DNA from 4 places in the Staphylococcus sp. GDH8C109P genome. Region 4 is predicted to be linked to each of the others. Evidence: riboswitches for the same ligand, from Rfam matches in the RefSeq annotation. Region 4 holds a riboswitch; each other region holds the start of a gene.
The links. Region 4 has a riboswitch for S-adenosylmethionine ahead of KA867_RS02415 (Na+/H+ antiporter NhaC family protein). Riboswitches for the same ligand answer to the same signal wherever they lie in the genome.

Region 1 (3,203 bases), on a different contig from region 4:
AACTTAATTATAATAGATATGAGCTCATCATTCGATAGTAAAGTTGAAAAATAAATACTTCGCGCTTATATTTCTACGCTATCTTTTAATAAATTAACTTTATCTAATTTTTCCCATGGTAACAGTATATCTGTTCGTCCAAAGTGGCCATACGCAGCCGTTTGTTTATAAATTGGATGTTTTAAATCTAACATTTTAATAATGCCTGCTGGTCTTAAATCAAAGTGCTTTCTAACAGCCTCTACTAGTTCTGTTTCACTTACTTTTCCTGTTCCAAAAGTGTCTATCGCAATCGAAACTGGTTCCGCTACACCAATTGCATAAGCGAGTTGAACTTCACACTTATCGGCTAAATCAGCAGCAACAATATTTTTGGCTACGTAACGCGCAGCATAAGTAGCTGAGCGATCTACTTTTGTAGGATCTTTACCGCTAAAACAACCTCCTCCATGACGTGCATAACCACCGTATGTATCTACGATAATCTTGCGACCTGTTAAACCAACATCACCTTGAGGCCCGCCGATTACAAATCGTCCAGTCGGATTAATATAAAATCTTGTATTATCATCGATTAATCCTTCAGGTACTGTTGGATATATAACATGTTCTTTGATATCAGCTTGAATTTGTTCTAAAGTAGTGTCTTCTGCATGCTGAGCTGAAACGACAATTGTATCTATACGATGCGGTTTATCTTGTTCATCATATTCCACTGTTACTTGAACTTTTCCATCTGGGCGTAAATATTTTAAAATATTATCTTTTCGCACATCTGATAATCGTTTAGCTAATTGATGCGATAAAAATATTGGTAACGGCATATAAGTATCCGTTTCGTTCGTCGCATAACCAAACATTAAACCTTGGTCTCCTGCACCAGTTGCTTCAATTTCTTCTTCTGATAAATTGTCACGATATTCTAAAGCATTATCGACACCTTGTGCAATATCAGGAGATTGCTCATCAATTGCGGTTAATATAGCCATCGTTTGGCTATCATAACCATATTTCGCACGTGTGTATCCGATATTTTTAATTGTTTCTCTCACAACTTTAGGTATATCTACATAAGTAGCTGTAGATATCTCTCCGGAAATTAATGCCATACCTGTAGTTACCGTTGTTTCGCAAGCAACTCGCGCATTAGGATCGTCTTTCAAAATTTCATCTAAAATTGCATCAGACACTTGGTCAGCGATTTTATCTGGGTGCCCTTCTGTAACCGATTCTGAAGTAAATAATCTTCTATTATAAGTCATAAATTAACTTGCTCCTTTGTCTTTGATTACGAAAATTCTCTTTGATTGAGCTCATTAAAAAAAGGCCTTCTTCACTATATGAATAGAGAGAAGGCCCTTATACGTCCATTCGCTCTTATCGTTCAGACGCTATTTGTCCGCAAACGGTTTGGCACCTTTCTTCATTGTAAGAAGAGGTTGCTGGGCTTCATTGGGTCCATGTCCCTCCGCCACTCAGGATAAGAGAATCCGTTAATCACTATAGTACCGAAACTAAGTAGTAATGTCAATTTGATATTTATTTAATTTCCTTTAAATATGGTGTGGACTAATCAATCATATGTGTTATACTCTGTAATTGTAAAGGCTTACATTAATTTAATAGCGTTGGAGGGATTTAGTATGGCGGTAGATACATACACTTACACAAAAAAAGTTCAAAATATTTTGGACAAGAAGTCTTCATTATTTCAACAATCCACAACACAGTTGTATAAGAAAATTCTTAATAACAATGAAGGAGAATTAACCGAACTAGGTGCAATTAACGCTAAAACAGGTAAATACACTGGCCGTTCACCGAAGGATAAGTTTATTGTTAATGAACCATCATACAGAGATGACATTGATTGGGGAAATATCAATCAACCTATTGAAGAGGACACATTTTTAAAGTTATATGATAAAGTATTAAATTATCTAAATGAAAAAGATGAATTATATGTATTTAAAGGATATGCAGGTAGTGATCAGGATTCACAACTTAAACTAACAGTGGTTAATGAATTGGCTTGGCATAATCTATTCGCACAAAATATGTTTATTCGTCCTGAAACAAAAGAAGAAGCAGAAGAAATCAAATCTGATTTTACTATTGTATCGGCACCCTATTTTAAAGCTGATCCAAGTAAAGATGGTACAAATTCAGAAACATTTATTATTACTTCCTTTAAACACAAGGTCATTTTAATCGGTGGAACAGAATACGCTGGTGAAATGAAAAAAGGTATCTTCTCCGTAATGAACTACTTACTACCTAAAGATAATATTATGAGTATGCACTGCTCCGCAAACGTTGGTGAAAAAGGTGACGTAGCTTTATTCTTTGGGCTTTCTGGAACAGGTAAAACCACGCTTTCAGCAGATTCAACCCGAAAGTTAATTGGTGATGACGAACATGGATGGAATGAAAATGGTATTTTTAATATCGAAGGTGGCTGTTACGCAAAAGCAATCAACCTTTCTTACAAAAAAGAACCTCAAATTTATGAAGCAATTAAATACGGTACGATTTTAGAAAATGTTGTTGTAGATGAAGAAGGCGATGTCAACTTTGATGATAACTATTATACTGAAAATACGAGAGCCGCTTATCCAATTAATCATATAGATAATATCGTTACACCTTCCAAAGCAGCACATCCAAATACGATTATTTTCTTAACTGCTGACGCTTTTGGTGTTTTACCACCTATCTCAAAACTCAGCAAAGATCAAGCAATGTATCACTTTTTAAGCGGATTCACAGCTAAGCTTGCAGGAACAGAAAGAGGTATAACTGAACCTGAACCATCTTTCTCAACATGTTTCGGTTCACCTTTCTTACCATTACACGCTAAAGTTTATGCAGACTTGCTAGGTAACTTAATAGATAAACACGATGTAGATGTATACTTAGTAAACACCGGTTGGACTGGAGGTAAATATGGTACAGGACGCCGTATTAGCTTAAATTATACGAGACAAATGGTTAATCAGGCAATTACTGGTCAGTTAAGAGATACAGAGTATATTCAAGATGATATGTTTGGATTAAATATACCAGTGGAAGTTGATGATGTACCTCAAACATTACTAAATCCTATAAATGCTTGGAGTAAGCCAGAGGCATATAGAGAACAAGCACAAGATTTAATAGACAGATTTAAACATAATTTCGAAAAGTTTGGCGATGAAGTTTCA
Region 2 (3,203 bases), 290 kb from region 4:
TTCTATCAATTCAATTAATATTGCATCATCTAATTGTGTATTGCGTTGATCACTTGGGAATAGCCCTTTCTCACCTTCATAAGTATCTAATGCTGCACCTATTATTTTCCCACTATTTAATGCATCTATAAGGGCTTTTGTATCAACAATCGTACCGCGCGCACAATTAATAAACACGGCACCTGTTTTCATTTCTGTAAATACTGCCTCATTAAACAAATATGTATTTTCCTTTGTCGCTGGAATATGTACAGTTACAATATCTGCATCTTTAATCGCCTCACTCATACTTTCTTTATATGTTAAATACGCTTCACATGAGACTTGAGGTTCAATATCATATGCTACTACTTCTGAACCAAAACCTTCTGCAAAAATCTTACCTACAATAGAACCAATACGACCTGTACCAATAACTGCAACTTTTAAATCTTTTATAGAACGTGACAAAATACTCGGTTGCCATCTAAAATCATATGCTGCAGTTTTATTTTGTATATCATTAAAATTTCTAATTAAATTTAATGCTTGAGACACAGTATATTCAGCGATAGAATGCGGAGAATAAGAAGGTACATTGGTTATAACTAGTTCATATTGCTTAGCTAACTCAAGATTATAACTATCAAAGCCAGCACTTCTCTGAGCAATTTGCTTAATACCATAATCATGTAATTTCTGATACACTACTTCATCTAATTCAATTTGTTGTGACAACGATACCCCATCAAAACCTTTAACACGATCTACTGTTTCCAAAGATAATATGTCACTATCTAAATCTACTTTCACCTGATGTTTTTCTGACCATTCATTAATAAAAGGGATATCTTCTTCTCTGACACCAAAAAGTTTAATGCTTTTCATTGATCATTTCACTCCTATTCTGCTTCATATAAATGTTTTAATAATTGAATGCGTTCTGCCGCTTCCATTAAGCTATCATCATCCACTGCTAATGAAATACGTACATAGTTCTGCCCATGTTCACCAAATGGAATACCTGGAGCAACTAAAATGGACTTTTCTTTTAATAAATATGTTTCAAAAGTTTCACCATCATAATGTTTAGGTGTTTTTAACCATAAAAATATGCCACCATTCATCGGTTCAAAAGGGATACCTGCTTCATTCAATTTAGCTGTAAACTTACCTCTTCGGACTTTAAATATTTCATTTTGACTCACAAGGAAATCATCATAATGATTTAAAGCAAATGTAGCCGCATCTTGCAGTGCACCAAACATACCAGCATGCGTATGTGTTTGATATTTTTTCAATGCTTGTATCATATCTTTATTCCCTACAGCAAAACCAACTCTAAAACCTGACATATTATATCCTTTTGATAAAGAAAACACTTCTATTGCTAAGTCTTTAGCACCCTTTGATTGTAAAATACTTGGATTTTTATAATCAAAGCCAAATGCACTGTAGGCAAAATCATGAACAATTTTAGTTTTTGTGCCTTGAAATTGTGCAATTGCTTTATCAAATACATCTTTTGTAGCAACTGAACCTGTAGGGTTATTTGGATAAGTTAGATAAACTAAGCGTGTATTCAATAAGACGTCTTTATCTATCATATGCCATTGTGGTAAATAATAAGGTGGCTTTAACACAAGTGGTTGTGGCTTAGCATCTGCCAACAATACACCTGCTAAATAATCTGTATAACCTGGATCGGGAAGCAGCACATTTTCACCCGGATTAACGATACATGTAGGCAAAGCGACTAAGCCGTTTTTCGTACCATATAGAATACAGACTTCTTCATCCTTATCTAATTCAACATCATATTGTCTTTTATAAAAATCGACGATTGCTTGTTTGAATGTTTCTTTCCCATGAAAAGCGACGTATTTTTGATTTTCAGGTTTATAGATGGCTTCTGCGTAGCAATCAAGGATACCTTTAGGCGTTGCGCCATCAGGTATACCTACGGCCATATTAATCAACGGTAATGGCCCGGGCTCTATTTTACGTCCCATCGTTTTACCAAAGTAACTATCCGGAATTTGTGATAACCGATCTGATATTACCATTAAAAGTCCTCCTTAAAATAAAAAACTATATGCCTCATAAGTGACATATAGCTCTCACATGACACTTATCTATCAAGTATTCCACTTGTTGAATGTAGCACAGTACTTATGATTATAGATAAGTCTGTTGCTGAAGTTTCAACGGGTCAAGTCCCTCCACTTCTCTGGATAAGTCACTTTATAATTAAATTAATATTAATTTTATCAGAATATTCTAACATGTCAATATAAAAAAAGAGTGACTCAAGCGAGTCACTCTTATCTATATCACCAAACACAACACGTTCAGTGCTATAGATTTTACCACCAACCGTGGTTTTTACGGAATTCTAACGCTGCTGCTTCAGAACCGTAACGTTGTTTAGCGTAGTTTAACATACCTTTAGTTTGATCAGCTACTGAACCAGTACCCCATGATTCCTTAGTTTGACCTAAGCCTCTATATCCTGCTGGGTTAACCGCATTTGGATTACCACTTGATTCAGGCATTACAATTGAATTCCACATAGCTTCTGATCCACCAGCAGCTAAGAATTGTGCTTTAACTGATCCACCAGTTGAAGCCGCAGATGCTTGAGCTGTTTTATATGTTTGCGTAGCTGCACTTGTTTGTGCTGTTTTAACATTTGTAGTTGCTGAAGCTTTTGGTGCTTCTACTGCTGCTGGAGCAGTATATGATTGTTGTGAACGTACTTCACTTGCTGATTTTTCATTTGTGTTGACACTTACTTCTGAACTTACATCTTGTGTAGTATTAGGTGTTGAAGCTTGCGCACCAACTGCATGGTATTCCCATGACCATGTGTTACCGTCAGATGTAAAAGTAAACTCGTTACCACCTAGTACAAAATTGTAGTTATATGCACCAGCGTGTAATGGTTTTTGATCTAATTCAGCTGAACCATTTAATGCTAATTCTGCTAAATGTGCTTTGTCGATGTTTTGTTCTGAAGCGTGAGCTTGATTGTTGTCAGATGCTGCTGCATATCCTGTTACGCCTAATGCTACTGCTAATGATGAAGCTAAAATTGATTTTTTCATAATAAAATAAATCCTCCAAATTTAATTTTTAATAAAATATATTTTCGATAATTTTTTTGTCGTATTTGCTAAAATTCTTTAAATTTTATGTTTTGTTTTTTGACCATAGTTAATATA
Region 3 (3,203 bases), on a different contig from region 4:
TGGCGATTGACTTTTAGCAGATAAAAATAAAAGCACACCAAGTATCAAACCAAAAATAAAAGCAAATATTGTAGATATCACTGTCATATAAATTGTTTCATATGTAGCTAACCAAACCTCGTCCCAACTTACATTAGGCATTGTTAGCATTTCCTGTAGAATCTCGCTGAATGAACTACCCATGCTTTAACACCTCCACAGAAACATGTTGTGCACTTAAATCATTTTTGAACTTTTCGAATTTTTCAGAATTTACATCTAATAAATGTAATACTAAAAAGCCCAGTGCACCATCTTTAGTATGTTTAATATTTGCTTCAAGAATATTGACATCAATATTATGGGTCTTTGTTATGTATGACACTAATGGTTCAGTTGTATTGTTTCCTGTAAAATTCAAACGTACGACATAAGCACTTTCATCTAAATCAATCAATTCAGAAATGGATTCGTCAAATTCATCATTTAAGTCTTCTTTGACAAAGCGTTTCGTTACTTCATGTTGAGGATTCTCAAAAACAGTTGACACACTTCCTTGTTCTATAACACGGCCATTTTCCATTACTGCCACTTCATCACAAATGCGTCTGATGACTTGCATTTCATGTGTGATGATAACGATCGTTAAATTTCTTTCTTCTTTAATTTTTAATAATAATTCTAAAATTTCATCTGTTGTTTGAGGGTCTAATGCACTTGTCGCTTCATCACAAAGCAAGACATTAGGCTCATTTGCTAACGCACGTGCAATACCCACACGTTGTTTTTGTCCACCTGATAATTCTGATGGATAGGCATTTTCTCTACCTTTTAGTCCTACCAATTCCACTAATTCCATCGCTCGTTTTTTTGCTTCACTGCGCGATACACCAGCAATTTCTAATGGAAAAGTAATATTATTCAAAACATTACGTGACCACAATAGATTAAAATGTTGAAAAATCATGCTCACTTTTTGACGTTTTTTTCTCAATTCTGATTTCGATAAGTTCCCTATGGTATCTCCATCAATGATGACGTCTCCTGAAGTTGGTTGTTCAAGATGATTTAAAAGTCTTATCAAAGTACTTTTACCTGCGCCTGAAAAACCAACCACACCAAAAATGGAGCCTGATTGAATGCTTAAATCAACATGATCTACTGCTAACACATCGTGTTTTTTCGTTTTATATCTCTTAACGATTTGATTTAATTCAATCATTGCCGTTTCCTCCTTGTATTGCTCATTCAATTAAAAAATGCTCTCTCTTTTCACCGAAGAATAGAGAAAGCATACCCGCTTCTCTCATCTTCTAAAGTTTATCTACTTTATGTGAATTGGCACCATTTCTATTACAGACGGTTGCCGGGCTTCATAGGGCACATCCCTCCACCTCTCGTGATAAGAGTTCATTATTTAATTATCCATAATCCTACCATTGTACTAAAGATTCGTCAATAATTATTTTAAATTTTCTAACAAATAAGGCACTGATTGAAATGCATAAATTCTTTTTTGTTCTTCGCCTTTGGACATAAGCATAAGTATCGGTACTGATTGTATCTCATGTTGTTGGCTAAAATCGGGATGGAAATTTAAATCTATTTTAGTAATTGGTAATTTTAAAATTTCATTCGCAATATCTAACATTCGTTCCGATACTTTACATGTACCACAGGTTGGTGTATAACCAAAAATTAGATATTTTTCTTTATCTACGTGTTCTAAAACATTAACACACGTTTCATTCTGTACATTCATGTTAATAAACTGACCCTTTCAGCAATATAATCTAATTTTGCTTTTGCTACTTTTTCTTCATCTTTCACTAAAAATCCATGCTTTGCTAATACTTTTGACAAATAGGCTTTAGGGCATCTCGCAACTTCACCATATTGTTTGTCTATGTGAATGTGTTTACTTTCACTTAAATATTTTTTAAACCATCTACGTATCTTTTCACCTTCATCATCTGCATCTGCAAGTACATAAACTTGCTTGTCGTATAATGATTCAATCATTTCATCTAACTTATCAATCCCCATAGTACCATTAGTACAAATGATTTCAATAGGTTGGTCAATCACCTGGTTCACCCGTTTCTTGTCTGTTTTCCCTTCGACAATGATAACTTGGTTTAATATCGCCATGACATTCACCTCTAAATGTGATAGTAAATTCAATTTTATATTTAGTTCTACACCAGACATTAGCAACATAAACATTTATTATAGATTCTTATTATAATCTTAATAATTGAATATTCAATTTATCAGCAATGGTATTACTAATGATATTTTTCAATGTAATTTATACTTCAAAAAACAACTTGAATATTGAAGTGAAATTCAGTCTTTCATCATAGGGTAAAATAAAAACTCCATGATATATCGTATCGTGGAGTTTGATTTCATATTATTCACCGATCATTTCAGAGTATTGGTCAGCTGACATTAGCTCGTCTAATTGACTTTCATCACTTAACTCAACTTTAACCATCCATGCTTTTTCATATGGTGATTCATTAACGAATTCTGGACTATCTTCTAGTTCATCATTTGTTTCTACAACTTTACCTGAAACAGGTGCATAAAGTTCTGAAACTGTTTTTACTGATTCAACACTACCAAAAGATTCACCTTCGTCAATATCGTCATCAGTTTCAGGTAATTCAACGAATACGATATCACCTAATTCACTTTGCGCGTACTCAGTGATACCAATCGTCACTGTATTTCCATCAATTTTTACCCATTCATGTTCTTTAGAGTATTTTAATTCACTTGGTACTGCCACGAGAATCCCCTCCTAAATGTTTTTACATATTCATGATGCCATATGAAAGGCTTACAATCAACTATTTAATCGATTTTACAATACTTCTCATGTTTCACAATTCATCGCACAAAACATTTTCAAAGTATATAGTTATTATTCTCAAAAGTTGTTAAAAATGAATTGTAAAAGAAAATGTGTTTACAACCAAGTTTCCTTGTATTGTTCCTCTTTAAAACCTACTGTTACTTTATCACCTAATACAGCGAGTGGTCGTTTCACTAACATGCCATCCGAGGATAATAAATCTAGTTTTTCTTCGTCGGAAAGGTCTTTTAATTTATCTTTAAGGCCTAATTCACGATATTTTGCGCCATGCGTGTTAAAAAGTTTATTGATATCAATACCTGTAGTATTAATGATTTCTTTAAACTCATTTTTAGTCGGT
Region 4 (3,203 bases):
GTTGCGATTAATTACCTGCCATCAGAACAAGAGGATGCTGAAGAAGTAAAAGAAGTTATTGCATCGGCTGGACAAAAAGCTGTGCTAATACCGGGTGATTTACGTAATGAACAATTCAATTATGAGTTAGTAGAGCGTGCATATCATGCGTTAGGTGGTTTAGATAATGTTACACTCGTAGCGGGTCATCAGCAATACAGAGATACGCTTAAAGACTTTGATACAGCATCATTTACTGAAACTTTTGAAACAAATGTGTATCCAATATTTTGGACAGTACAAAAAGCAATCGATTATCTGAAACCAGGTGCTACAATTACGACAACATCATCTGTTCAAGGTTATAATCCTAGTCCTATTTTACATGATTATGCAGCTTCAAAAGCTGCAATCATATCGTTGACTAAAAGCTTGTCTGAAGAATTAGGTGCTAAAGGTATCCGCGTTAATTGTGTCGCACCAGGACCATTTTGGTCACCACTTCAAATATCAGGTGGACAACCACAATCGAAAATTCCGACATTTGGCCAAAAAGAAGTACTTGGTAGAGCAGGTCAACCTGTAGAATTAGCTGGCGTGTATGTTCATTTAGCAGCTGATGAATCAAGTTACACAACCGGTCAAGTATATGGCGTTACCGGTGGCACACAATTAGATTAATTTGATAGATGGCTATTTCAAAGTGATTAGTGCTTAAATGAAAGGTTTACGCACTGACATTTTGACATAGCCACTTTTTATTTATGAAAGGAAAGTGAATTTCAGTGAAACATTTTAAAGCAAGTCAATTGTCTAAAAGGCAAAACTATAAATTATTGAGTGGCAGTATCATACCTAGACCGATAGCATTTGTTACGTCTCAAGATAAAAATGGCAAGTTAAATGCGGCACCGTTCAGTTTCTTTAACGTAGTAAATAGTGCACCACCGATGATTATGATTTCTACAGGACGTTCAAAAGGCAAGCGTAAAGACACTTCGCTTAATATTGAAGAGACTGAAACTTTTGTAGTGCATATTACTGATGAAACAAATGTAGAACAAATTAATCGCACAGCTGCACCATTGGAGCGTAGAGAAAATGAATTAGATCGCACAGAATTAACCCTTGTCGATTCGGAACTTATATCTGTACCTGGCATTGAGCAAGCGAAAATACGTATGGAATGTAAATTAGAGCAGATGATTCCATTAGGAGATGCTGAAGAGGGATCAGATCTAATTATTGGTGAGGTATTAATGTTTCATATTAATGAAGATGTGTATTTTGAGGACAGTAAGATAAATGCGCAAGCACTAGAAGCCGTTTGCCGGTTAGCCGGAAATGATTATGCATCAATTGGTGATACATTTACAATTGTTAGGCCAACAGAATAATATTTGAGTTTAGGTATCATTTCATATTACAAATATATAATTGACGAAGTTGCATGAATAGTGTACTGTTATAAAATAAATAAAATAGCTTATCTAGAGAAGTGGAGGGACTGGCCCTTTGAAACTTCGGCAACATGGTGATGCGTGTGCCAATTCCAGTAGCATAATTTATGCTAGAAGATAAGATTAAAGATGTAATGATTTACTCTTTTCTTCTACAAGAAAAGAGTTTTTTATTTTTTATGGTAAATATATTAAATGATTGATTATTAAAGTAATGATAAAGAAAGTAGGTTTTGTATGGCGGAAAATAAAAAAGGTAATGCATGGGCGCTTGTACCGCTTATTATATTTGTTGGTATATTTTTAGGTGTGGGCGTTATTACTGGTGACTTTTCAATAATGCCACTTAATGTTGCAATCGTTATTGCATCTATCGCGGGCTTATTGATGAATAGAAAAGAAACATTTTATAAAAAAGTAGATGTGTTTACAAAAGGTGCAGGACATTCAAATATTATTTTGATGATGTTAATATTTCTACTTGCGGGTGCATTTTCTCAAACCACTGAAGATATGGGTGGAGTCAAGTCAACGGTTAATTTAGGACTATCTTTCATACCTGAGAACCTAATTATCGTCGGATTATTTATCATTTGTATGTTTGTATCACTTTCAATGGGTACTTCAGTAGGTACAGTTGCAGCAATAGCACCGGTTGGCTTTGGTTTAAGTCAGACGACGGATGTCTCTGCAGCGATTACAATGGCTACTGTAGTAGGTGGCGCAATGTTTGGTGATAATTTATCAATGATTTCTGATACGACAATTGCTGCAGTACGTACTCAAAAGACTAAAATGAGTGATAAGTTTAAAGTGAACATAAAAATTGTATTACCGGGCGCGATATTTACTGTTATAGCGCTATGGTTTTTAACTCATGGTGCTCAGATAGATACAACAAAATCATATGATTACAATTTTATTAAAGTTATTCCATACTTATTGGTACTGATTTTAGCGCTTGCAGGCATCAATGTAATTATCGTATTGATTGGTGGCACTGTATTATCTGCTATTATTGGCTTAGTTGATGGGTCATTTAGTTGGTCAGGCTTGCTTAGTTCGATTTCAAAAGGAATTGTTGGCATGGAAGATATTGCAATTATTGCACTATTAATTGGCGGACTTGTAGCATTGATACAACATAATGGTGGTATAACTTGGTTATTGAATTTTGTACGCAATAGGGTTAAATCAAAACGTGGTGCAGAATTAGGCATAGCAGGACTTGTAAGTGCAGCTGATATTTCAACTGCCAATAATACAATTTCGATTTTAATGGCAGGGCCCTTGGCTAAAGAAATAGCGGACGAATACGATATTGATCCAAGAAAATCTGCAAGTATTTTAGATATGTTTGCAAGTTGTTTTCAAGGCTTATTACCTTATAGTCCGCAAGTTATAGCAGCAGCAGGTGTGGCATCTATTTCACCAATTTCGTTAATGCCATATTCTATTTATCCTATCATTCTAGGTGTTTGTGGACTAATTGCAATCTTCTTTAGATTACCAAGATTAAATAAAAAAAATTGATTATAAGAAAGGGCATTGGTTTATACCATTTGAATATAGACTGACTGCCCTGTTTTTAAGAAATGATGCGATATTTAAAATTGAGCATTTTAAATAAAAAAGGGTAAAATTTTGACGTTTACTGACTAATAACGATAGAATAAATAGGCTGTCACTTTTATAGTGAAAATAAAGGGAAGTTGGATTTCATAGTATTATTGTTTAGAAGTCTAGTATAATGAGTTAGAATAG

Region 1: linked by a shared signal. The riboswitch ahead of metK (methionine adenosyltransferase) and the one ahead of KA867_RS02415 (Na+/H+ antiporter NhaC family protein) in region 4 are both predicted to bind S-adenosylmethionine.
Region 2: linked by a shared signal. The riboswitch ahead of KA867_RS03740 (aminotransferase class I/II-fold pyridoxal phosphate-dependent enzyme) and the one ahead of KA867_RS02415 (Na+/H+ antiporter NhaC family protein) in region 4 are both predicted to bind S-adenosylmethionine.
Region 3: linked by a shared signal. The riboswitch ahead of KA867_RS01465 (methionine ABC transporter ATP-binding protein) and the one ahead of KA867_RS02415 (Na+/H+ antiporter NhaC family protein) in region 4 are both predicted to bind S-adenosylmethionine.

Annotation. Positions count from the first base shown of each region.
Region 1 is NZ_JAESMX010000015.1:145,084-148,286, forward strand. It holds gene metK (methionine adenosyltransferase) at 66-1,262, opposite strand; SAM riboswitch class I at 1,375-1,487, opposite strand; gene pckA (phosphoenolpyruvate carboxykinase (ATP)) at 1,644-3,203, shown strand, end outside.
Region 2 is NZ_JAESMX010000009.1:398,828-402,030, forward strand. It holds gene KA867_RS03735 (D-lactate dehydrogenase) at 1-867, opposite strand, end outside; gene KA867_RS03740 (aminotransferase class I/II-fold pyridoxal phosphate-dependent enzyme) at 882-2,045, opposite strand; SAM riboswitch class I at 2,108-2,220, opposite strand; gene KA867_RS03745 (aggregation-promoting factor C-terminal-like domain-containing protein) at 2,346-3,086, opposite strand.
Region 3 is NZ_JAESMX010000001.1:274,116-277,318, reverse strand. It holds gene KA867_RS01470 (methionine ABC transporter permease) at 1-183, opposite strand, end outside; gene KA867_RS01465 (methionine ABC transporter ATP-binding protein) at 176-1,201, opposite strand; SAM riboswitch class I at 1,283-1,388, opposite strand; gene KA867_RS01460 (thioredoxin family protein) at 1,442-1,741, opposite strand; gene KA867_RS01455 (toprim domain-containing protein) at 1,738-2,130, opposite strand; gene gcvH (glycine cleavage system protein GcvH) at 2,396-2,776, opposite strand; gene KA867_RS01445 (arsenate reductase family protein) at 2,957-3,203, opposite strand, start outside.
Region 4 is NZ_JAESMX010000009.1:104,154-107,356, reverse strand. It holds gene KA867_RS02425 (SDR family oxidoreductase) at 1-660, shown strand, start outside; gene KA867_RS02420 (flavin reductase family protein) at 765-1,376, shown strand; SAM riboswitch class I at 1,463-1,563, shown strand; gene KA867_RS02415 (Na+/H+ antiporter NhaC family protein) at 1,677-2,972, shown strand.